DNA from 4 places in the Streptomyces sp. NPDC052299 genome. Region 2 is predicted to be linked to each of the others. Evidence: riboswitches for the same ligand, from Rfam matches in the RefSeq annotation. Region 2 holds a riboswitch; each other region holds the start of a gene.

The links. A riboswitch is a leader RNA that binds a small molecule or an ion and turns the genes downstream of it on or off. The one in region 2 is predicted to bind cyclic di-AMP.
Region 1: linked by a shared signal. The riboswitch ahead of AB0L33_RS18055 (transglycosylase family protein) and the one ahead of AB0L33_RS30615 (transglycosylase SLT domain-containing protein) in region 2 are both predicted to bind cyclic di-AMP.
Region 3: linked by a shared signal. The riboswitch ahead of AB0L33_RS06940 (NlpC/P60 family protein) and the one ahead of AB0L33_RS30615 (transglycosylase SLT domain-containing protein) in region 2 are both predicted to bind cyclic di-AMP.
Region 4: linked by a shared signal. The riboswitch ahead of AB0L33_RS31735 (C40 family peptidase) and the one ahead of AB0L33_RS30615 (transglycosylase SLT domain-containing protein) in region 2 are both predicted to bind cyclic di-AMP.

The regions. Positions count from the first base shown of each region.
Region 1 covers NZ_JBFAUP010000009.1:276,235-281,564, forward strand. The annotation lists gene AB0L33_RS18040 (nucleoside triphosphate pyrophosphohydrolase) at 1-436, shown strand, start outside; gene AB0L33_RS18045 (cytochrome P450) at 446-1,792, shown strand; gene AB0L33_RS18050 (transglycosylase family protein) at 1,899-2,936, shown strand; cyclic di-AMP (ydaO/yuaA leader) riboswitch at 3,222-3,390, shown strand; gene AB0L33_RS18055 (transglycosylase family protein) at 3,395-4,111, shown strand; gene eno (phosphopyruvate hydratase) at 4,411-5,330, shown strand, end outside.
Region 2 covers NZ_JBFAUP010000024.1:6,858-12,187, reverse strand. The annotation lists gene AB0L33_RS30625 ((2,3-dihydroxybenzoyl)adenylate synthase) at 1-755, opposite strand, end outside; gene AB0L33_RS30620 (2,3-dihydro-2,3-dihydroxybenzoate dehydrogenase) at 808-1,647, opposite strand; cyclic di-AMP (ydaO/yuaA leader) riboswitch at 2,072-2,256, shown strand; gene AB0L33_RS30615 (transglycosylase SLT domain-containing protein) at 2,260-3,126, shown strand; gene AB0L33_RS30610 (antitoxin) at 3,295-3,483, shown strand; gene AB0L33_RS30605 (SpoIIE family protein phosphatase) at 3,600-5,330, shown strand, end outside.
Region 3 covers NZ_JBFAUP010000003.1:305,615-310,944, forward strand. The annotation lists gene pcrA (DNA helicase PcrA) at 1-1,604, opposite strand, end outside; cyclic di-AMP (ydaO/yuaA leader) riboswitch at 1,766-1,917, shown strand; gene AB0L33_RS06940 (NlpC/P60 family protein) at 1,916-3,076, shown strand; gene AB0L33_RS06945 (hypothetical protein) at 3,131-3,484, opposite strand; gene AB0L33_RS06950 (NlpC/P60 family protein) at 3,795-4,841, shown strand; gene AB0L33_RS06955 (GNAT family N-acetyltransferase) at 4,884-5,330, shown strand, end outside.
Region 4 covers NZ_JBFAUP010000027.1:1,247-6,576, forward strand. The annotation lists gene AB0L33_RS31725 (ATP-dependent Clp protease proteolytic subunit) at 12-644, shown strand; gene AB0L33_RS31730 (hypothetical protein) at 652-960, shown strand; cyclic di-AMP (ydaO/yuaA leader) riboswitch at 1,267-1,463, shown strand; gene AB0L33_RS31735 (C40 family peptidase) at 1,467-1,940, shown strand; gene AB0L33_RS31740 (ATP-binding protein) at 1,951-2,382, opposite strand; gene AB0L33_RS31745 (helix-turn-helix transcriptional regulator) at 2,588-3,448, shown strand; gene AB0L33_RS31750 (DUF397 domain-containing protein) at 3,474-3,671, shown strand; gene AB0L33_RS31755 (8-amino-7-oxononanoate synthase) at 3,686-4,828, opposite strand; gene bioB (biotin synthase BioB) at 4,971-5,330, shown strand, end outside.

The sequences.
Region 1 (5,330 bases), on a different contig from region 2:
GCTGCTCCAGGTGGTCTTCCACGCGCGCATCGCGGAGGAGGACGAGAACGAGCCGTTCTCCGTGGACGACGTCGCCGGCACGCTCATCGAGAAGCTCATCCACCGCCACCCGCACGTCTTCGGCGACGAGACCGCCGAGACCCCGGAGGACGTCCACGCGCACTGGCTGCGCACCAAGGCGATCGAGAAGCAGCGTGCGTCGGTCACCGACGGGGTGCCGGTCGGCCAGCCCGGCCTGGCGCTCGCCGCGAAGCTCGCGAGCCGGGTCCGTACCGCCGGGCTCGACGTGCCGCTCCCCGAGGGCGACGACATCGGCTACCGCCTCCTCGCCCTCGCGGTACGGGCCGAGGAGGAGGGCGTCGACCCGGAGGCCGCGCTGCGCGCCGCGGGACGCGCGTACCGGGACGCGATCCGGACGGCGGAGGGCACCGGATAACGTCGGGGAGTGAACGACAGCCCCGCCGACCGCCCCGCCGAAGCCGCGTCCGTACCCGCCGGCTGCCCCGCCCACAGCTCATCCGCCGCCGTACCGCCCGCGCCCGAGCTCTTCACCTGGGAGTTCGCCACCGACCCGTACCCCGCGTACGCCTGGCTGCGCGAGCACAGCCCCGTGCACCGCACCACACTGCCCAGCGGGGTCGAGGCATGGCTCGTGACCCGGTACGCGGACGCCCGGCAGGCCCTCGCCGACGCCCGGCTGTCGAAGAACCCGGCGCACCACGCCGAGCCCGCGCACGCCAAGGGGAAGACCGGCATCCCCGGGGAGCGCAAGGCCGAGCTGATGACGCACCTGCTCAACATCGACCCGCCCGACCACACCCGGCTGCGCCGCCTGGTCTCCAAGGCGTTCACGCCCCGGCGCATCGCGCAGTTCGCGCCCCGGGTGCAGGAGCTGACGGACCGGCTCATCGACGGGTTCGTGGAGAAGGGGGAGGCCGACCTGATCCACGAGTTCGCCTTCCCGCTCCCCATCTACGCGATCTGCGACCTGCTCGGCGTGCCCCGCGAGGACCAGGACGACTTCCGGGACTGGGCGGGCATGATGATCCGGCACGGCGGGGGTCCCCGCGGCGGGGTCGCCCGGTCCGTGAAGAAGATGCGGGCGTACCTGCTCGAACTCATTCACCGCAAGCGCGAGGACCTGGGCGACGACCTCATCTCCGGGCTGATCCGGGCGAGCGACCACGGCGAGCACCTGACCGAGAACGAGGCCGCGGCGATGGCCTTCATCCTCCTCTTCGCCGGATTCGAGACGACCGTGAACCTGATCGGGAACGGCGTCCACACCCTGCTGAACCACCCCGACGAGCGCGAGCGGCTGCAACGCGCGCTCGCGGCCGGCGACAGCGAGCTGCTGGCCACCGGCATCGAGGAGCTGCTGCGCTACGACGGCCCGGTGGAGCTCGCCACCTGGCGGTTCGCCACGGAGCCGCTGACCATCGGCGGACAGCGCGTCGCGGAGGGCGATCCGGTGCTCGTGGTGCTCGCGGCGGCCGACCGGGACCCCGAGCGGTTCGCCGGACCGGACACCCTGGACCTGTCGCGGAGTGACAATCAGCACCTCGGTTACGGCCACGGCATTCATTACTGTCTGGGAGCGCCGCTCGCCCGGCTGGAGGGACAGGCCGCGCTCGCCACCCTGCTGACACGCCTTCCGGACCTGCGACTTGCGGGAGAATCAGGCGATTTGCGGTGGCGCGGCGGGCTCATCATGCGCGGACTGCGCACCTTGCCGGTGCGCTTCACGCCGGGGGCGCGCGCCGAGGAAAGTGACACTCTGTCAACTCTGTGACTTTCACGTGATCTCTGCTGCATCGACTTGTGACTCACGTTCGAGTTTCGCTAGGTTCACCGTTCGACTCCCCAGTCGCTTGTCAGTCACACGGAAGGCATCTCCCATGGGCTCCGCGAACGGCAGACACCGCCGCCCTCGTCAGGCACCCGCGATCGTGGTCGCCGCAGGCGTCACCGGCTCGGCCATCGCCATCCCGCTGCTCGGCGCGGCAAGCGCGCACGCCGCGGACACCACGACCTGGGACCGGGTGGCCGACTGCGAGAGCGGCGGGATGTGGAGCGCCGACCTCGGTAACGGCTCCTACGGCGGCCTCCAGTTCACGCCGGAGCTGTGGAAGGCGTACGGCGGTGAGGCGTACGCCGAGCGCGCCGACCTCGCCAGCCGCTCGCAGCAGATCGCGGTGGCCGAGCGGGTCCTGGCCGCCAAGGGTCCGAAGGCGTGGCCGAGCTGTGCGGTGATCTCCGGGCTCAGCAAGGCCGCGGGCGCGGCGGACGTGGACCCGGGCGACGAGGACGCGGACGAGTCCGTGCGGGGCGCCGACTCGGGCCTCGACGCCGGTCTCGGCACCGATCCGGTGGACGACGCCTCCTCGGGCGCGTCGGCCACCCCCTCGGACGAGGCGTCCGGCGCGGCCGCCACGGACAAGGACGCAGGTAAGAGCTCCGGCAAGCACGCGGGCCGGAGCGCCGAGGCCGACGCCTCCCCGTCCGCCGGCCCCTCGGGCACACCGTCGCCCTCGGCCGACCCCTCTTCCACGCCCTCGGCCGACCCCTCCGCGGACCCCTCGGCCGGCGCGAAGGGCGACGCGCGGGCGAAGGGCGGCAAGCACCGGGGCGCCCCGGCCGCCGACGAAGCAGCCCGGGCGGCCGACGGGCGCGACGCGGGCCGGCACGCCTCGCGGGGCGACGGCGACGCGCGCGACAGCGCCACGCGGCCGGCTGACGGCACGTACACGGTCCGGCCGGGCGACAACCTCTGGGCGATCGCCGACGCGCAGGACCTGCCCGGCGGCTGGCCCGAGCTGTACGAGGCGAACAAGGCCGAGGTGGGCTCCGACCCGGACCTCATCCTGCCCGGCCAGAACCTCGATCTGGGCCTGGGTGACGCGGCCCGGGAGAAGGCCGCCGAGAACGCCGGATGAGCCGTTAGAGCCCCTTGTGCTTTGGGTGGTTTAAGAGGCCCATGTCCCACTTTTGACCGAGTGAGACATGGGTCTCTTTGCGTGAACTGACGCCCCTTGTCCGGGAGGTCCCGTCGCATCCCTTCCGACCTGCACAAATGAGGGTTCATCGGATGCTCTTACGGGATGATTATCCGGTATGTCCTTCTTTGAATATGGCCGGTGGGTGTGATTACGGTCGGAACCGCTCGCACCGCGGGCCCCGTCGACCGTCACGCCGAATCCTGCCGTCGGTCGAAGGGAACAGACGCGAAAGCGCCGTAGGCAGGAGCGGGGGACCCAGGTAGGCGCTGGGCCCGGTCGTCGGGAGACGAATCGGGGCCGGCTAGGGGTGAAGTCGCGCCAGGAGCGCGGCCGGGCAACTCACTTGGCCCGAACCCGACAGCTCACCTCGCAGGCGTCGGTGAGGAGAAGACTCGATGCTGCTCAACCGCAAGGGCAACAAGCACCGCCGCCCCTCCAAGGCCGTCCGTGTCGCGACGCTCGCCGGTGTCGCCGGTGCCGCCGTCGCCGTTCCGCTGATGGGCGCGACCAACGCCTCCGCCGCCTCCGTCGCCACCTGGGACGCCGTCGCCCAGTGCGAGTCCGGCGGCAACTGGTCGATCAACACCGGCAACGGCTACTACGGCGGCCTGCAGTTCTCCCAGTCCAGCTGGGCCGCCGCCGGCGGTACGCAGTACGCGCCCCGCGCCGACCTGGCCACCAAGGCCCAGCAGATCGCCACCGCCGAGAAGCTCCTCGACATGCAGGGCCCGGGCGCCTGGTCCTGCGCCGGTGCCGGCAACCTGACCAACGACGGTGTCGACCCGGGCGTCGACACCGGCTCCGGTGCCGCGAAGCAGGAGGCCGCCCCCAAGCAGGAGGCCGCCCCGAAGAAGGCCGAGCGCACCGAGGCCCCGGCCACCAACCGCTCCGACCGCTCGGACGCCCCGAAGAAGACGGTCACCACCCCCACCGGCAAGCAGGTCGCCAAGGGTGACGGCGAGTACAAGGTCGTCGCCGGTGACACGCTGAGCAAGATCGCGGCCGACCACCACGTCAAGGGCGGCTGGCAGCAGCTGTTCAAGCTGAACAAGGACATCGTCCAGGACGCCGACCTGATCTACCCGGGCCAGCAGCTCCACCTGACGAAGTAACCGCGATCCCTCCTCGCTGATCGCTCAGGCCGCCCCGGCCCGGCACGCACTCTCCCCCCGTGTGTGCCGGGCCGGGGCACGCCGCATTGGGGTCGGCGGGTGGCCCGTCATCGTTCAACTGTTGTAGTTACCGGTCAGTAGTTATTCGGTCTTTCGCCCCGCTATGCCCGCCCTTGGGTCCTTTTTCGTCCCAGGGGACGGGCGGTCGGCCGACGCCGACGGCCGGGCCGGTTAGGCTCTTGTCGCAAGGCCAAAGTGACCCTGCACAACCAGCGTCATATCCCAGAAGGAGATGCCTCGTGCCGTCCATCGACGTCGTCGTAGCCCGGGAAATCCTCGACTCCCGGGGCAACCCCACGGTCGAGGTCGAGGTCGGCCTCGACGACGGCAGCACCGGTCGTGCTGCTGTTCCGTCCGGCGCCTCCACCGGTGCGTTCGAGGCCATTGAGCTTCGTGACGGCGACCCCAACCGCTACCAGGGCAAGGGCGTCGAGAAGGCCGTCCTCGCCGTGATCGAGCAGATCGGCCCGGAGCTCGTCGGCTACGACGCCACCGAGCAGCGCCTCATCGACCAGGCGATGTTCGACCTGGACGCCACGGAGAACAAGGGCTCGCTCGGCGCCAACGCCATCCTCGGCGTCTCCCTCGCCGTCGCCCACGCCGCCTCCGAGGCCAGCGACCTCCCGCTGTTCCGCTACCTCGGCGGCCCGAACGCGCACCTGCTGCCCGTTCCGATGATGAACATCCTGAACGGCGGCTCGCACGCCGACTCCAACGTGGACATCCAGGAGTTCATGATCGCGCCGATCGGCGCCGAGTCCTTCTCGGAGGCGCTGCGCTGGGGCGCCGAGGTCTACCACACGCTGAAGAAGGTCCTGAAGACCAAGGGCCTGTCCACCGGCCTCGGCGACGAGGGCGGCTTCGCGCCGAACCTGGAGTCCAACCGCGCCGCCCTCGACCTCATCATCGAGGCCATCAAGGAGGCCGGTTACGCCCCGGGCAAGGACATCGCGCTCGCGCTCGACGTCGCCGCCTCGGAGTTCTACAAGGACGGCTCGTACGAGTTCGAGGGCAAGTCCCGCTCGGCCGCCGAGATGACCGAGTACTACGAGGAGCTCGTCTCCGCGTACCCGCTGGTCTCCATCGAGGACCCGCTGTACGAGGACGACTGGGCCGGCTGGAAGGTCATTACCGACAAGCTGGGCGCCAAGGTCCAGAT
Region 2 (5,330 bases):
CAGCCGGGCGAGCTCATCGGGAAGTTGTGCGCGGCGGGCAGGACCACCAGGAAGCGGGTGTCCGCGTCGACGCCGCAGATCTCGTTGGATCCGCGCAGCGAGTAGATGTAGTCGTCGTGCGTACGGGGGATGAGCTTGGGCACCCCCGTGGTGCCGCCGGAGAGCTGGAGGAAGGCCAGGTCGTGCGGCCCGGGCCCGTCCTCCGGTTCCCCGGCCGCGTCGCACGGCACGTCGGACAGGGCGGTGTGCTCGCCCGGGTCGCCGACGACGAACACGTGCCTGAGGGTGGGCGCCTGCTCCCGTACGGCCGTGGCCAGCGCGCGGTGGTCGAATCCGGCGTGCCGGTCCGGGATGACGTAGGCGACGGCTTCGGCGAAGGAGCAGAAGTAGCCGATCTCCGTCTCGCGGTGGGCGGGCAGCGCGTAGACGGGGAGCGCGCCGATCCGGAAGAGGGCGAAGACGACCTCGGCGAACTCGGCGATGTTGGGCAGCTGGACGACGACCCGGTCGCCCTTGGCTATCCCGCGCGCCCGGAAGCCGGCCGCCAGCCGGGCCGCGCGCTCGTCCAGCTCCCGGTAGGTCCAGGCGCGGCGCTCCGGTGCGGGGTCGATCAGCGCGACCCGGTCGCCGTGGGACTCGGCTCGTTCGCGCAGCATGCTCGTGAAGGTCTCGCCGCGCCAGTGCCCGGCCGCGCGGTAGCGGGCTGCGAACTCCGCGGGCCAGGTCGGGGCGTCGTCGTACGGTGAGGCAGTCATCGTTTCAGGTCTCCAGGGGGAGGGCCGTTTTCGGGGGCACCGGGCGGCCGGGTCAGGCGCGCAGGGTGGCGCCACCGTCGACGTACAGGTCGTGCAGGGTGATGTGGCGGGCCCGGTCGGACACGAGGAAGGCGACCGCCTCGGCGATGTCCGACGGTTCGGCGATCCTGCCCAGCGGGATGCCGGTGCGGAAGCTCGCCAGGTCTCCGGCTATGACGCGCCGGGCGGCGGGCCCGTGGTCGTCGCCCGCCTCATCGGCCGGCCACATTCCGCGCTGCATGTCGGTGAGCGTGGAGCCGGGCGAGACGGTGTTGCAGCGGACGCCCCGGGGGGCCAGTTCCAGGCCGAGGCACTTGGTGAACATGACGGATGCGGCCTTGGACGCGGCGTACGCCGCCATGGCCGTGCGGGGGATGCCGGCGGCGTTGGACGCGACGGTGACGATGCTGCCGGCGCCCCGGTCCGCCATCCGGCGCGCGACGGACCGCGAGACGTGGAACACCCCGTCGGTGTTGACGGCGAACGTCGCCCGCCAGTCCTCGTCGGTGAGCTCGATGACGGGTGAACAGCGCAGTATCCCGGCGACGTTGACCGCGATGTCGAGGGGGCCGAACTCCTCCTCCGCCTCGGCGACCAGGGCCTCGACGGCCGCCGCGTCCGTGACGTCCAGCTGCCGGGCCACGACGCTCCCGTCGTGCTCCCGGGCGAGGGCGTCGACGCCCTCCGGGGCGGCGTCGGTCGCCAGGACCCGGCAGCCGCGCGCGACGAGGGCCCGCACGACCGCCTCGCCGATGCCGCGTCCGGCTCCCGTCACGAGGGCCAGCCGGCCGGTGAGCTCCTTTTCGGCGGGGTCGACGGGACGACGGGAAGAGGAGGCGGAATGCGGCGCCATGGTTCAGGGGTCTCCCTATGACGGTGCGAACGGGGACAGCGACACTTAGGTAAGCCTAACCATAGGGTGATCACGGGGGCGAGGGGGTCGGAACCCGTGATCCCGCCCGGTCGCGGGCCGGCTCGTGTCCTATTTGCACCTTTATGAGTAAAAGGTCAATTGAGGGCGATCTGGGCAGGTTTGATGCTGTCAGATGCGCCTAAAACGGACGAACATCTTCATTTCGGTCTCAGTGGGCAGCGTCACGTCGGCCGTTTCTGACGCGCAATCCGATCTCCCGGTTCCCAGTCGTGCCAAGAAATTTGACTTCCTCCGGCGCGGGCGATCATGAGCATTTCCTTTGATGGATCTTGCAAAACAATTGTGATCAGCAATTCCGGGCTTGTTCCGCTCGTCGTTTCTCGCTTACGGTCCCTTCACCAATCCGGATGGAACGCCGAATCCTGCCGCCGTCCGGGAACCCGACCACTCACGTACGGCAGGAGCGGGGGACCCAGGTTTGCCGCCGGTCCGGAATCCGGAGCGGCTAGGGGTGAAGTCGCCATGCGCGACCGGACATCTCCAGTCCGAACCCGACAGCTCACCTCGCAGGCGACGGAGAGGAAATACGCCATGCCCATCCCGGGTAAGCACCGTCGTGCCAAGTCCGCGTCCCTGACCCGCGGTTTCATCGCCGTCAGCGCGGGCGGAGCCGTTCTCGCGCTCCCCCTGATCGCGGCCGGATCGGCCTCCGCCGCCCCCGCCAAGACCGTCGTCGCCGAAAAGGCTTCGGCCCCGACTTCCGTCGCCGGCAAGGAAATTGCCGTGCGCAAGGCCGCGCCCACCACCTATTCCGTGGTGTCCGGCGATTCGCTTTACAAGATCGCTCAGGGGCATTCCCTCAGCGGCGGCTGGGAGCGGCTGTACAAGGACAACCGCGGTGCCGTCGGGAGCAACCCCGACCTCATTCACCCGGGCCTGAAGCTCACCATCGGCGCCAAGTCCGAGGCCGCCGCCCCGAAGGCCGCCGAGAAGAGCACCTTCAAGGCGGAGACCGCCCAGAAGAACGGCGACACCGCCCCCCGGGCCGAGAGCGCCGACCGCGCGGACCGCTCCGAGCGCACCGTCGTCCCGGTCGCCGCCGAGAAGCCCGCCGAGACCCAGGCGGCCGTCACGTACACCGACGACCTCGACGGCTGGATCAAGGAATCCCTGGCGATCATGGCGCAGCAGGGCATCCCCGGCAGCTACGACGGCATCTACCGCAACATCATGCGGGAGTCCTCGGGCAACCCGATGGCGATCAACAACTGGGACATCAACGCCGTCAACGGCACGCCCTCCAAGGGTCTGCTCCAGGTGATCCAGCCCACCTTCGACGCCTACCACGTGCCCGGCACGTCGATGGACATCTACGACCCGGTCGCCAACATCACGGCCGCGTGCAACTACGCCGCCGCCACGTACGGCTCGATGGACAACGTCTTCGGCGCGTACTGACCGGACCGGCCCCGCGCTCGGGGCGGGGCCGTGAGCAGGGGTGGGAAGAAGCGGAAGCGCTTCTTCCCACCCCTTCCGCTTGCGCGGCGCCAGGACCGTCCGTCCCGGAATGCGGGGGCCCGGCGGGGCGGGGATGCTGGAACGGTCAGCGTCTCTAGGAGGTCAGTCATGGGCATGCTCGACAAGATCAAGGACATGATCAAGGGGCATCCGGACCAGGCCCGCCAGGGAGTCGAGAAGGGGGGCGACTACGTCGACAAGAAGACCGGCGGCAAGTACGGCGGCCAGGTCGACTCGGCTCAGCAGAAGATGAACGACCAGCTCGGCGACCGCCGCCCGCCCGACGAGGGCCGGTAGGCGCTCGCACGGACCGCGAGGGAGCGGTGGCCACCACGATCGTGGTGGCCACCGCTCCCGCACGTCCGGGGCCGCTCCGACGTGCCGCACCGGCCGCCCGGGAGCATGCTGGCTGTGTGACCTGGCACGGCGCGGCCGGGCGGGTGCCGTCGGGCCCGAACGACGGCCCGCCCGGAGGAGCGGAGAACGGCCGGGCGCCGGACGACCTGTCCCTGGTGCTCGCCCAGTCCGTCGTGAACGCCACCGAGGCGGTCGGCGGCCGGGCCGGCGGGATCTACCTCCCTTCGCGCACCCCCGGGCTGCTCCGGCTCGCCGTCCTCGCCGGACTCCCCGGCCCCCTGTTCCGCCCCTGGTGGCGGATGCACGTGAACCGGCCGTTCCCGATCGCGGAGGCGTTCCGCACCGGCAGCCCGGTGTATCTCGCCGACGCGGAGGACGCCATGCGGCGCTTCCCGCAGCTGATGGCCGGACTCCCGTTCCCCTTCCGCTCCCTGTACGTGCCGGTGCTGCGCCGCCGCGAACCGGTCGGCGTCCTCGTCGTCCTGTGCGGTGTGACGGACGACGAGCCGGCGCCCGGTGCCGACCGGGAACGGCTCCGGCGCATCGCCCGCGACCTCGCCGCCGAACTGGCCGGCCTCGCGGACGCCGGCACCCGGCCCGAGTGGGAGGGCGAGCCGCTTCCCGTACAGCTGCCCGCCAGGACCTCGCCGCCCGTGCGCATCGGCCGCTTCGACTGGAACCTCGCCACCGGCGCCGTGGACGCGGACGACGAGCTCGCCTCGATCCTCGGCACCGGAGACGGCCGCTTCCCCGGCACCATCGAGGCCCTGGCCGCCCGGCTCGCCCCGGAGGACGTCCACGGCCTCTGGGCGCTGGCCCGGCAGGCGGCGGGGTCCGCCGGTCCCGTCGTACGCCGGATGCGGCTGCGCGGCCCGGACGGGCGCTCCCACCTGCTGGAGGTGTCCGGGCGCCGGCAGGACGAGGAGGGGCCCGGCGGGCACCTGACCGGCTTCCTGGTGGACCTGGGCATCGGCCCGGTCGTCGCCGAGGCCGCCGACCGGCTGCCGCGCGGCATCATCTCGCTGGACCGCTTCGCCCGGATCACCTACGTCAACCCGCTCGCAGAGGAGATGCTCGGCCGGCCCCGTGCCGCCCTGGTCGGCCAGGTGCTCTGGGAGGCGGTGCCCTGGTTCGCGAACCCGGCGTACGAAGACCACTACCGGGCCGCGATGATCTCCGACGCCCCGGTCCACTTCCGCGCCCGCCGCGACCCGCCCCCCTGGCTCTCCATCTCCCTGTATCCCGGGCACGACGGCCTGACCGCCGTCCTCACGCCCACCGACACGCCCGCCTACACCCCGGACTCGGTCGTCTCTCCCGGACTGGGGCTCGGCTCACCGGCCGACCGGTCGGCCGCCCTCTACCGGCCGGTCGCCCTCGCCATCGCGCTCACCGAGGCCGTCACCGCCCGGCAGGTCTCCCGCGTGGTCACCGAGGAACTGCTCCCCGCCTTCGGCGGCCGGCAACTGGCGATCTACCTGCTCAAGGAGGGCCACCTCTACCTGGAGTGGGAGACCGGCTTCCCGCAGGGCTTCCTCGACCGGTTCGACGCGGTCGGCCTGGACGCCCGCATCCCCGGCGTGGAAACGCTCACCACCGGGCGCCCGATCTTCTTCGAGTCGATGCAGCGCCTCGCCGCCGCCTATCCGGGCATCCCCATGGACGCCGACGTCGGCGCCCGCGCCTTCCTCCCGCTCATCGCCTCCGGACGGCTGGTCGGTTCCTGCATCCTCGGCTTCGACCAGCCGCGCGGCTTCAGCCCGGAGGAGCGTACGGTTCTGACCGCC
Region 3 (5,330 bases), on a different contig from region 2:
TCCTCCATCAGCGTGTTGAACCGCTTCACGGCGTTGGCGGAGCGGGCGGCCATGCCGTACGCCTCGTCCACGCGGCGCAGCGCCTGCGGGAAGGTGATCTTCTCGCGCAGCGCGAGCGCGTCGATCATGGCCTCGGCGCGCTCGCCGATGCCGCGCTTGGGCACGTTGAGGATGCGGCGGAGCGGGACGTTGTCCTCGGGGTTGGCGAGGACCCGCAGGTAGGCCAGGACGTCCCGGACCTCCTTGCGCTCGTAGAAGCGCACGCCGCCGACGACCTTGTAGGGCAGGCCGACGCGGATGAAGATCTCCTCGAAGACACGGGACTGCGCGTTCGTCCGGTAGAAGACGGCGACGTCGCCGGCCTTCGCGTCGCCCGCGTCGGTGAGGCGGTCGATCTCCTCGGCGACGAACTGCGCCTCGTCGTGCTCGGTGTCCGCGACGTAGCCCGTGATGCGGGCGCCGGTGCCGGCGTTGGTCCAGAGGTTCTTCGGGCGGCGGCTCTCGTTGCGCTCGATGACCGCGTTGGCGGCGGACAGGATCGTCTGGGTGGAGCGGTAGTTCTGCTCCAGCAGGATCGTCGTCGCGTCCGGGTAGTCCTCCTCGAACTGGAGGATGTTGCGGATGGTCGCGCCCCGGAAGGCGTAGATCGACTGGTCCGCGTCACCCACGACGCACAGCTCGGCGGGGGCGTTCTCCGGACCGGCCGGGCCGACCAGCTCGCGCACCAGCGTGTACTGGGCGTGGTTGGTGTCCTGGTACTCGTCGACGAGCACGTGCCGGAAGCGGCGGCGGTAGTGCTCGGCGACGTCCGGGAACGCCTGGAGCAGGTGGACCGTCGTCATGATGATGTCGTCGAAGTCCAGCGCGTTGGCCTCGCGCAGCCGCGCCTGGTACATCGCGTACGCCTGGGCGAGGGTCTTCTCGAAGCCGTCGGCGGCCTGCCCGGCGAAGGTCTCCTCGTCGATGAGCTCGTTCTTGAGGTTGGAGACCTTGGCGGTGAAGGACTTCGGCGGGTAGCGCTTCGGGTCCAGCTCCAGGTCGCGGCAGACCAGGGCCATGAGCCGCTTGGAGTCGGCCGCGTCGTAGATCGAGAACGAGGACGTGAAGCCGAGCTTCTTGGACTCGCGGCGCAGGATGCGGACGCAGGCGCTGTGGAAGGTCATGACCCACATCGCGTTGGCCCGGGGCCCGACCAGCTGCTCGACGCGCTCCTTCATCTCGCCGGCGGCCTTGTTGGTGAAGGTGATCGCCAGGATCTGGCCGGGGTGGACGCCCCGCTCGGCCAGCAGGTGGGCGATGCGGTGGGTGAGCACCCGGGTCTTGCCGGAGCCGGCGCCTGCGACGATGAGCAGGGGCGACCCGGCGTGCACGACGGCGGCGCGCTGCTCGGTGTTCAGCCCGTCGAGCAGCGCCTCGGGGTCGATGACGGGGCGGTGCGCCCCGTCGCGGTAGTACGCGTCCCGAGGCGGCGGGGGCCCGTCGAACACGCCCGCGAACAGGTCCTCCGGCACCGCTTCGGGTGCGGGGTCCTCGGGGGGCGGCGGGGGCGCGTCCTCCTCCTGCTGGAGGCCGGCCAGGAAACTGTCGTCAAAGAGGCTGCTCATCGCTGTCCGAGTCTAAAGCTCTCTACTGACACCCGGCCCCGCTCCGAAAAGGTCACGGAAATGTATCGGGCATATCGCACACCAACCTTCACAGCGGCCCCATGAGTTGGCTAGCGTGCACCTCCGGACGGCCCGTACCCCCAGAGGCGACCTACGCCGAGCGGGCCGCCGCGCCGAATCCGGGCCCGCCCGGAACCGGGGACCCACACGCAGCACCGGGGTGAATCGGTCCTTCCCCCACGGGACCGTAGGGCAGCCTTCCGTTCCGCCCGAACCCGACAGCTAACCCGGTAGGCGGTCCACGGAAGGAGATGCCGGCCTTGGCGTCGCATCGCAAACCGCGCACCCGGGTGCGCTCCACCGTCCCCGCCGTCGGGCTGACCTCGGCCGCGCTGGCCTCGGTGACCCTGCTGTCCTCGCAGAGCGCGACGGCCGCGCCCACGCCGAAGCCGAGCATCGAGGAAGTCCAGAAGAAGGTGGACGACCTCTACCGGCAGGCCGGCAACGCGACCCAGAAGTACAACCAGGCCAAGGAAGCCACGGACAAGCAGAAGTCCAGGGTCGACCTGCTCCTGGACAACGTGGCCAAGCGCACCGAGAAGCTGAACGACGCCCGCAGGACGCTCGGCAACTTCGCCGCCGCCCAGTACCGCAACGGCGGCCTCGCGCCGACCGCGACCTTCTTCCTGGCCGACGACCCGCAGTCGTTCTTCGACCAGACGCACCTCATGGACCGGATGGCCGAGCGCCAGCAGCAGGCGGTCACGGACTTCCGTAAGCAGCAGGCGAAGGCGTCCGAGCAGCGGGCCGAAGCCGTGGAGAGCCTGGAGACGCTGACCAAGTCGCAGGCCGCGCTGCGCACCAGCAAGCAGAACGTCCAGACGAAGCTGACCGAGGCCCGGACGCTGCTGTCGAAGCTGACCGCCGAGGAGAAGGCGCGTCTGGCGGAGCTGGAGCGCAAGAAGGAGGCGGAGGCCAAGCGGAAGGCCGAGGAGCTGGCGGAGAAGCAGGCCGCCGCCCGGAAGGAAGCCGAGCGGAAGGCCGAGGAGTCGGCCGGCAGCGGTACGGAGACGGGCTCGGGCTCGGACACCGGCTCGGACACCGGCACCGGGACCAGCGCCTCCACGAAGGCGGACAAGGTCCTCGCGTTCGCCCGCGCCCAGATAGGCAAGCCGTACGTCTGGGGGGCGACCGGCCCCTCCTCGTACGACTGCTCGGGGCTGACGCAGGCGGCCTGGAAGGCGGCGGGCGTCGATATCCCGCGCACCACCTGGGACCAGGTGAACGTCGGGACGCGGATCGCCACGGCTGATCTGCAACCCGGTGACCTGGTGTTCTTCTACGACGACATCAGCCACGTCGGGATCTACAAGGGTGACGGGATGATGATCCACGCGCCGAAGCCCGGGGCCAATGTGCGCGAGGAGTCGATCTACTACATGCCGATCTACGGGAGCGTGCGCCCGGCCTGACCGGGAAAAAAAGAGGGCCGGTCCGCGCGGACCGGCCCTCTCGCGTGCCGCCGCTCAGGTCCAGAGCGTGGCGATGAAGATGTTCGCCAGGGTCAGCGCGCCGACCGCCGCGAAGAACCCCTTCTCGACCTTCTCCTCGTCCCGCTTGACGTAGACGAGCCCCAGGATCACGACCAGGAACAGCAGCTTGATGCCGATCTTGACGTTGTTCACGGGGTGGTCGTCGGCCTGGTCCAGGCCGACCAGGGCGACGCCGGTGACGAGCATGGTCAGCGCACCGTGCAGCATGCCGGGGACGAACCGGGCAGTGCCGGCCTTCATCGCCTTCATCTGACCGAGGAAGCCGCCGAGCAGGGCGGCGATGCCGATGATGTGCAGGGCGACGACGAAATCGATGAGTACGCGCATGGTTCCGCACCCTAGAGCCCTCGCCCCGGACCGCTCCGGGCAGGGTGGGGGCCTACGGGCCGCTTGAATGATGAATGCACTTTTTGCCTGATTCTGTGGCCCTTTTTCCGGTCACTCACGCTTAACGAGCGGTCATCCGGCGACAATGCCACGCCAAGAGCGGGCAATAGCAGTCATAACGACACCTTCCCGTGACCTCGGATTAGCGTCCCTTCCCGGTGGCCGTGGACCAGGAACCGTCCTCGCCGGCCACCGGAGAATCCCGCCGGTAGACCCCGCCGGGCCGTCGCACGGAAGGACGCCCGCCCCCGTGGCAGCGCATCGCAAACCCAGGCAGCGCCTCACCACCGCCTCCGCGGCCCGCACCGCGGCGACGCTCGCCGTCGCCGGAGCCGCGACGGCCGCCGTGCTGCCGGGAGCCGCGCACGCGGACCCCGCGCCCACCGCACGGCAGGTCAAGGCCCAGGTGGACCGGCTGTACCGGGAGGCGGAGGTCGCCACCGAGAAGTACAACGGCGCGAAGGCCGAGGCGACCGCCGCCGCGAAGTCGGTCGACGCCCTGCGCGACGAGGCCGCCCGCAGGACCGCCCGCCTCAACAGCGCCCGCGACGTGCTCGGCGCGTACGCCGCCGCGCAGTACCGGTCCGCCGGGATCGACCCCTCGGTGCAGCTGGCGCTCTCCTCCGACCCGGACCAGTACCTGCGCCGCGCCACCTACGCGGAGCGGGCCGGTGAGCGCCGGGCCGCCGAGGTGCGCTCGGTGCGCCGCCAGGTCGCGGAGATCGCCCAGGTGCGCGCCGAGGCGACCGGGAAGCTCGACGAGCTGACCTCCCGGCAGGCCGCCCTGAAGGAGCACCGCGCGACCGTCCGCGCCAAGCTGGCCGAGGCCCGCCGCCTGCTCGCCCGCCTCACCCCGGCCGAGCGCGCCTCCTACAACGCCTCCGAGGACGGACGCGGGGCCGGTCACGCCGACCGCGGCGCCCCGCGCGCCGCCGTCGCCGCGCCCGACTCGCGCGCCGCCCAGGCGGTCGCCTTCGCGTACGGCGCCCTGGGCAAGCCGTACGTGTGGGGCGCGACCGGGCCCGACTCCTTCGACTGTTCCGGGCTCACCCAGGCCGCCTGGCGCGCCGCCGGGGTCTCCCTGCCCCGGACCACGTACACCCAGATCAACGCCGGGCAGCGGGTGCCACGCTCCCAACTGGCCCCCGGTGACCTGGTGTTCTTCTATTCGGGCGTCAGCCACGTCGGCCTGTACATCGGGAACGGCCGGATGATCCACGCGCCGCGCCCCGGGGCCCCGGTCCGGATCGCGCCCATCGACGAAATGCCCTTCGCGGGGGCGACCCGGGTGGCATAGGCTCCGGGCCTTCGCACCCAACCGCCCGAAGGACACCCGAACATGCCGATGGACGCCGACGTCCAGACCCATGCCCGCACGCTCACCCTGCGCTCCCCGGACCACGTCCGGGTCGGGCCCTTCGTGATCCGCTACAACCCGGGCTGGTCGCTCAAGTACGCCAACTACGCGATCCCGGACCAGGACGCGGAACCGACCCCCGGCGAACTCGACGCGCTCATAGCGGCGTTCCGCGAGCTGGACCGGATGCCCCGCCTGGAGTTCCTGCCGGGCTGGGCGCCCGCCGTCGAACCGGCGCTGCTCGCCGCCGGGTTCACCGTCGAGAACCGGGCCCCGGTCCTGGCCTGCGCCCCCGGCGACCTGGTGGACCCGAAGCCGGTCGCGGACCTGGTCGTGGCGGAGCCCGCCACCGACGCGGAGTTCGCCGCCGCCGCGCTCGTCCAGCACCTGGGCTACGGCGGGGAGGGCGAGCCCGAGGAGGGCACGGCG
Region 4 (5,330 bases), on a different contig from region 2:
GAGGCACAGCCGTGTACCGTCCCGTCGCCCGTCACGTCCTGCCCGAGTTCACCGAGCGCACCTCCCAGGGGACCCGGACCCTCGACCCGTACTCCAAGCTGCTCGCCGAGCGCGTCGTCTTCCTGGGCACGGCCCTGGACGAGACGGCCGCCAACGACCTGGTCGCCCAGCTGATGTACCTGGAGCACGACGCGCCGGACCGGCCCGTCTCGCTGTACATCAACTCGCCGGGCGGCTCGTTCGGCGCGATGACGGTCCTGTACGACACGATGAACTTCCTCAGCTGCGAGGTGGAGACCTACTGCCTGGGCCGGGCGGGGGCCGGGGCGGCCGTCCTGCTCGCCGCGGGCGCCCCGGGCCGGCGGCACATGCTGCCCGGCGCCAAGGTGGTCGTCAGCCAGCCCGCACTGGACGAGCCGGTCCAGGGGCAGCCCTCCGACCTGGAGATCGAGGCGCGCGAAATGGCCCGGATGCGCGCCACGATGACCGGCATGCTGGCCCGGCACACGGGGCGCTCCGTCGAGCAGGTCACGGAGGACACCGAGCGCGACCTCACCCTCGACGCGGAGGGCGCCCTGGCGTACGGGCTGGTCGACCACATCGTGCGGAACCGGCTCCCGGTGCCGCCGCGCTCCGGGTGGTGAACCGGCGATGCAGCCATCGGAGTTCTCGCCGCTGCCCGCCCTGACCCGGGCCGAGTCCGAGTTCATCGACCACTATCTGCGGGTGGTCGACCAGGTGGGCCGGATCAATCCGGCGCACGGCGACGACACCTACACGGCCCTGCGCGCCGCGCAGGCGCTCGCCTCGCACGCGGCGGCCCTGCGGGACGCGCTCGCGCTGATGCACCGACGCGGCGAAACCCGTATCCACAGCGGCACGTTGACCCGCGCTCTGCGGGAGCTGGACGGCGAGCGGAGGGCGGCCCGGGTCGCGCTGCCGCCCGCCGCGCCGGACTGAGGCCGCCGCAGGTCGCCGACACGCCCGGGAGGTGCGCGAGATTTCCTCGCTCGTTCGGCGTAGGCGTTCCCTCTCACGAGCGACGGTCCGATTTGCCTTTTCCTGATGCGCGGGGGGCGGTTTCCTTCGCGACACCGCTGGTACGGCCGTGGCCCCGGGCGGCCGGCGGACGGCCGTCCGGGTTTCCGTCCACCTGAACGGGCCATCCGGGACGGTCTTCACCGATGGCCGTTCCGGCTCGGAAATCCGGCACGAGGTGAGTCAAGATCCCTGGGACGACAAGCCCCCGCCACCGCGGCGGGGCGGTCCGGGCGGACGCCGAGTCCTGCCGCCGCCCGGATGACTGGTCGACAGGAGTGGATCGGCAGGAGTGGAGGACCCGAGCACTACGGGACCGCCGGATCTCCGGTTGTCCCTCGGGGTGAAGCCGCATCGCGCGGCCGGGCGACTTCGCCAGCCCGAACCCGACAGGTCATCCTTCACAGGCGGCTGACGAAGGGTTGCGCATGAGTGCGCAGGTTCATGTCCCGTCTCTGCTCGTCCGGGCCACCACGGCCTCGGCCATGACTCTCGCCGCCGTCGGCGGCACGCTGTGCGTCCCAGGAGCCGCGCCCGAGGCGCAGGCGGCCGGCCACGCGATGAAGGCCCTGAAGATCGCCGCGTCGAAGAAGGGGGCACCCTACCGCTGGGGCGCCACCGGGCCCGGCAGCTTCGACTGTTCGGGGCTGACGCTCTACTCGTTCAAGAAGGCGGGCAAGCAACTCCCCCGCACGGCCCAGCAGCAGTACAACAGGACCAGGCACATCTCGGCGTCCCAGCGCCAACGAGGTGACCTGGTCTTCTTCCATGCGGGGCGCAGCGTCTACCACGTGGGCATCTACGCCGGCAGCGGGAAGATCTGGCACTCGCCGAAGACCGGCGCCGTGGTCCGGCTGGAGAAGATCTGGACCAGGAGCGTCTCCTACGGCCGCGTCGGCTGACCCGCCCGTCTCAGGGCTGGACGGGGGCCTGCCACGGGAGCGCCACCCAGACGGTCTTGCCGCCGTCGGCGGTGGGTGTGACGGCCAGCCGGCCGCCGTACTCCTTGGCCAGGGAGCGGATGATGACCATGCCGCGTCCGTTGTCCTGCTGGACGGCGGCGGGCAGTCGCCGGGGCCGGCGGGGATGGCTGTCCGTCACTCCGAGGCGCAGCTCCTCGTCCCGTTCGAGACGCAGGTCCACGGTGAAGGTGGGCGACTGCCCGAAGGTGTGCAGGACGGCGTTGGTGGCCAGCTCCGAGATGATGAGGCGGACGGCGTCGGCGGCCTCCGCGTCCTCGGGCAGGCCCCACTCCGTCAGCACCCGGGCGACGAACCCGCGGGCCGCGGAGACCGAGACCCGCTCGCTCGGCAGGGTGACACGTGCTTCCTGATGGTCTGCCATGGCGAGCCGTCCCTTTCCCACCCGGTACCGGCCCGCCGAGCGGTCCGGTTGTGCTTCGCGCCAGCGTGCCACTGATGCTGCCCTCCGCGGCGGCGATCCACCAAGATATGCATATATCTGTCCCTCAAACCGGTGAACTCCGCCCACGCGGACCCGCTCCGGCGCCACACTGTCTGCTCGTCGGGCAGTGGAGGGAGCCATTCGGATGCAGCACGGCCCTGCGGTGCGGCGCCGCAAGCTGGGAGAGGAGCTGCGGAGCCTGCGCCACGCGTCAGGTCTCACGAGCCGGGAGGCGGCGGCGCTCCTCGGCTGGCACCAGTCGAAGGTGAGCAGGATCGAGACAGGTGTCAGCGGGGTGCGGCCGGACGACGTGGACCGGCTCCTCGACGCGTACGGCATGGACGATCCGAAGCTCCGCGAGGTCCTGGGCGCGCTCGCCGGTTCGGCGGGCGGGGGCGGTGCGGGCTGGTGGCACGCCTACCGGGGGCTCATCCCGCCCCAGTACCGCGACTTCATCAGCCTGGAATCGCAGGCGCGCACCGCCCGGACGCTGGAGACCACGGTGGTACCGGGCCTGTTGCAGACGGCCGACTACGCCCGCGCGGTGACCCGGGCCTCCCTGGACGGGCTGCCGTCCGGTCAGCTGGACTCGCTGGTGGAGGTACGGCTGACCCGGCAGGGGGTGCTGCGGAGCGATCCGCCGCTGCGGCTGAGCGCGGTCCTGGACGAGGCGGTGCTGCACCGGGAGGTCGGCGGCAGGCGGGTGATGAGGGAGCAGCTGCGCCATCTCGCCCGGGTGGCACAACTTCCCCATGTGCGACTCCAGTTGCTTCCGTTCTCGGTCGGCGGCTATGTCAGCCTCACCAGCCCTTTCGTTATCTTCTCTTTTCCGACTGCTTCCGACCTTGACGTGGTCGTTCTCGACCACTTGACGAGTAGCCTCTACCTGGAACGGAAAGAAGACCTTGCGGCGTACAGCTCGGCCTTCGAGACCCTTCAGGCGCACGCGCTGTCGCCGGAGCACACGCTGGACCGGATCGCCGCGATCGACCGCGGCGACCGGTGACCCCCCACCGCCCGGAGGAAGCGTCATGTCCGATCACCTCGCCCGGCACGCCTTGCGCTGGCGCAGCAGCAGCTACAGCACGGGAATGAACAACTGCGTGGAGACCGCGCCGTCCGGAGGCGGGCGGCTGCTGGCCGTCCGCGACTCGAAGGACGTGGCCAGGACGCCCCTGGAGTTCTCCACGGCGGCCTGGACGTCCTTCGTCTCCGGCTTGAAACGCTGAGCCGGACCACCGTCTCAGCTCCGCGGTGCGGTCCTCCGCACCGTCTCCACCGCCCGCGCTACCTGATCACCGGTCAGGTCGGCGCGGGCGGTCAGCCGGAGCCGCGAGATGCCGTCGGGCACGGACGGCGGCCGGAAGCAGCCCACCGCCATCCCGGCCGTGCGGCAGTCGGCGGCCCAGCGCACGGCGGCGTCGGCCGAGGGCGCCCGGACCGAGACGACCGCCGCGTCGGGCCGCGCCGCGGTCAGACCGGCCGCCGTCAGCCCCTCGTACAGCGCGGTGGCGACCGTACGCGCCCTGAGCGCGCGCGCCGGTTCGCGGCGCAGCAGCCTCAGCGCGCCCAGGGCGGCGCCGGCGGCGGCCGGTGCGAGTCCGGTGTCGAAGATGAACGTCCGGGCGGTGTTGACCAGGTGCTCGATGACCCGGGCCGGTCCGAGGACCGCGCCGCCCTGGCTGCCCAGGGACTTGGACAGGGTGAGCGTGGCCACGACGTCCGCGTCTCCCGCGAGCCCCGCCGCGTCGAGCGCGCCCCGTCCGCCCTCGCCGAGCACGCCGAGTCCGTGCGCGTCGTCCACCAGGAGCGCGGCGCCCTCCGCCCGGCAGACGGCGGCCAGCGCGGCCAGCGGCGCGGCGTCGCCGTCCACGGAGAACACCGAGTCGGTGACGGCGAGCTTCCGGCCCTCGTGCCCGCGCAGCGTCTTGCGGACGGCCTCCGGGTCGGCGTGCGGGACGACGGCGGTCTCGGCCCGGGAGAGGCGGCAGCCGTCCACGATGGAGGCGTGGTTGCCCGCGTCCGACGCGATGAGGGCGCCGCGTCCGGTGAGCGCGGTGAGGGCCGCGAGGTTGGCGGCGTAACCGGAGGAGAGGACGAGCGCGGCCTCGAAGCCGCAGAACGCGGCGAGTTCGCGTTCGAGCTCGCCGTGCAGCGCGGTCGAACCGGTGACCAGCCGGGAGCCGGTCGCCCCTCCGCCCCAGCGGCGCGCCGCGTCCGCGGCGGCGGAGGTCACCTCCGGGTGCCGGGTGAGGCCGAGGTAGTCGTTGCTCGCGAGGTCCAGGAGCCCCGCTCCGGCCTCGCGGGGCCGCAGCCGGCGGACGAGACCCGCGTCCGCGCGCCGGCGCGCCTCGTCTTCGATCCAGTCGAACGGGGTGGCGGGCATGGGCGGTCCCTTTTGTAGGCAGCTCACAGACCCTAACCGGGCTCATGCCGAGACACGGTGTGGCGATGCACACACCCCACGTGAGCTCTGTTGTCCGGTTCCTCCTTGGCTCCGGGCGGTGCGGTGCGTCAGGATCATCGCCATGGACCTCCTGAACACGCTGGTGGACAAGGGGCTGCGGCGCGAGCTGCCGACCCGTGAAGAAGCGCTCGCCGTACTGGCGACCCCGGACGACGAACTGCTCGACGTGGTGGCCGCGGCGGGCAAGGTGCGCCGTCAGTGGTTCGGGCGGCGGGTGAAGCTGAACTATCTGGTCAATCTGAAGTCCGGGCTCTGCCCCGAGGACTGCTCGTACTGTTCGCAGCGGCTCGGTTCCAAGGCCGAGATCCTCAAGTACACCTGGCTGAAGCCCGAGGAGGCGTCGAAGGCGGCGGCGGCAGGGGTGGCCGGCGGCGCCAAGCGCGTGTGCCTGGTGGCCAGTGGCCGGGGCCCGACGGACCGG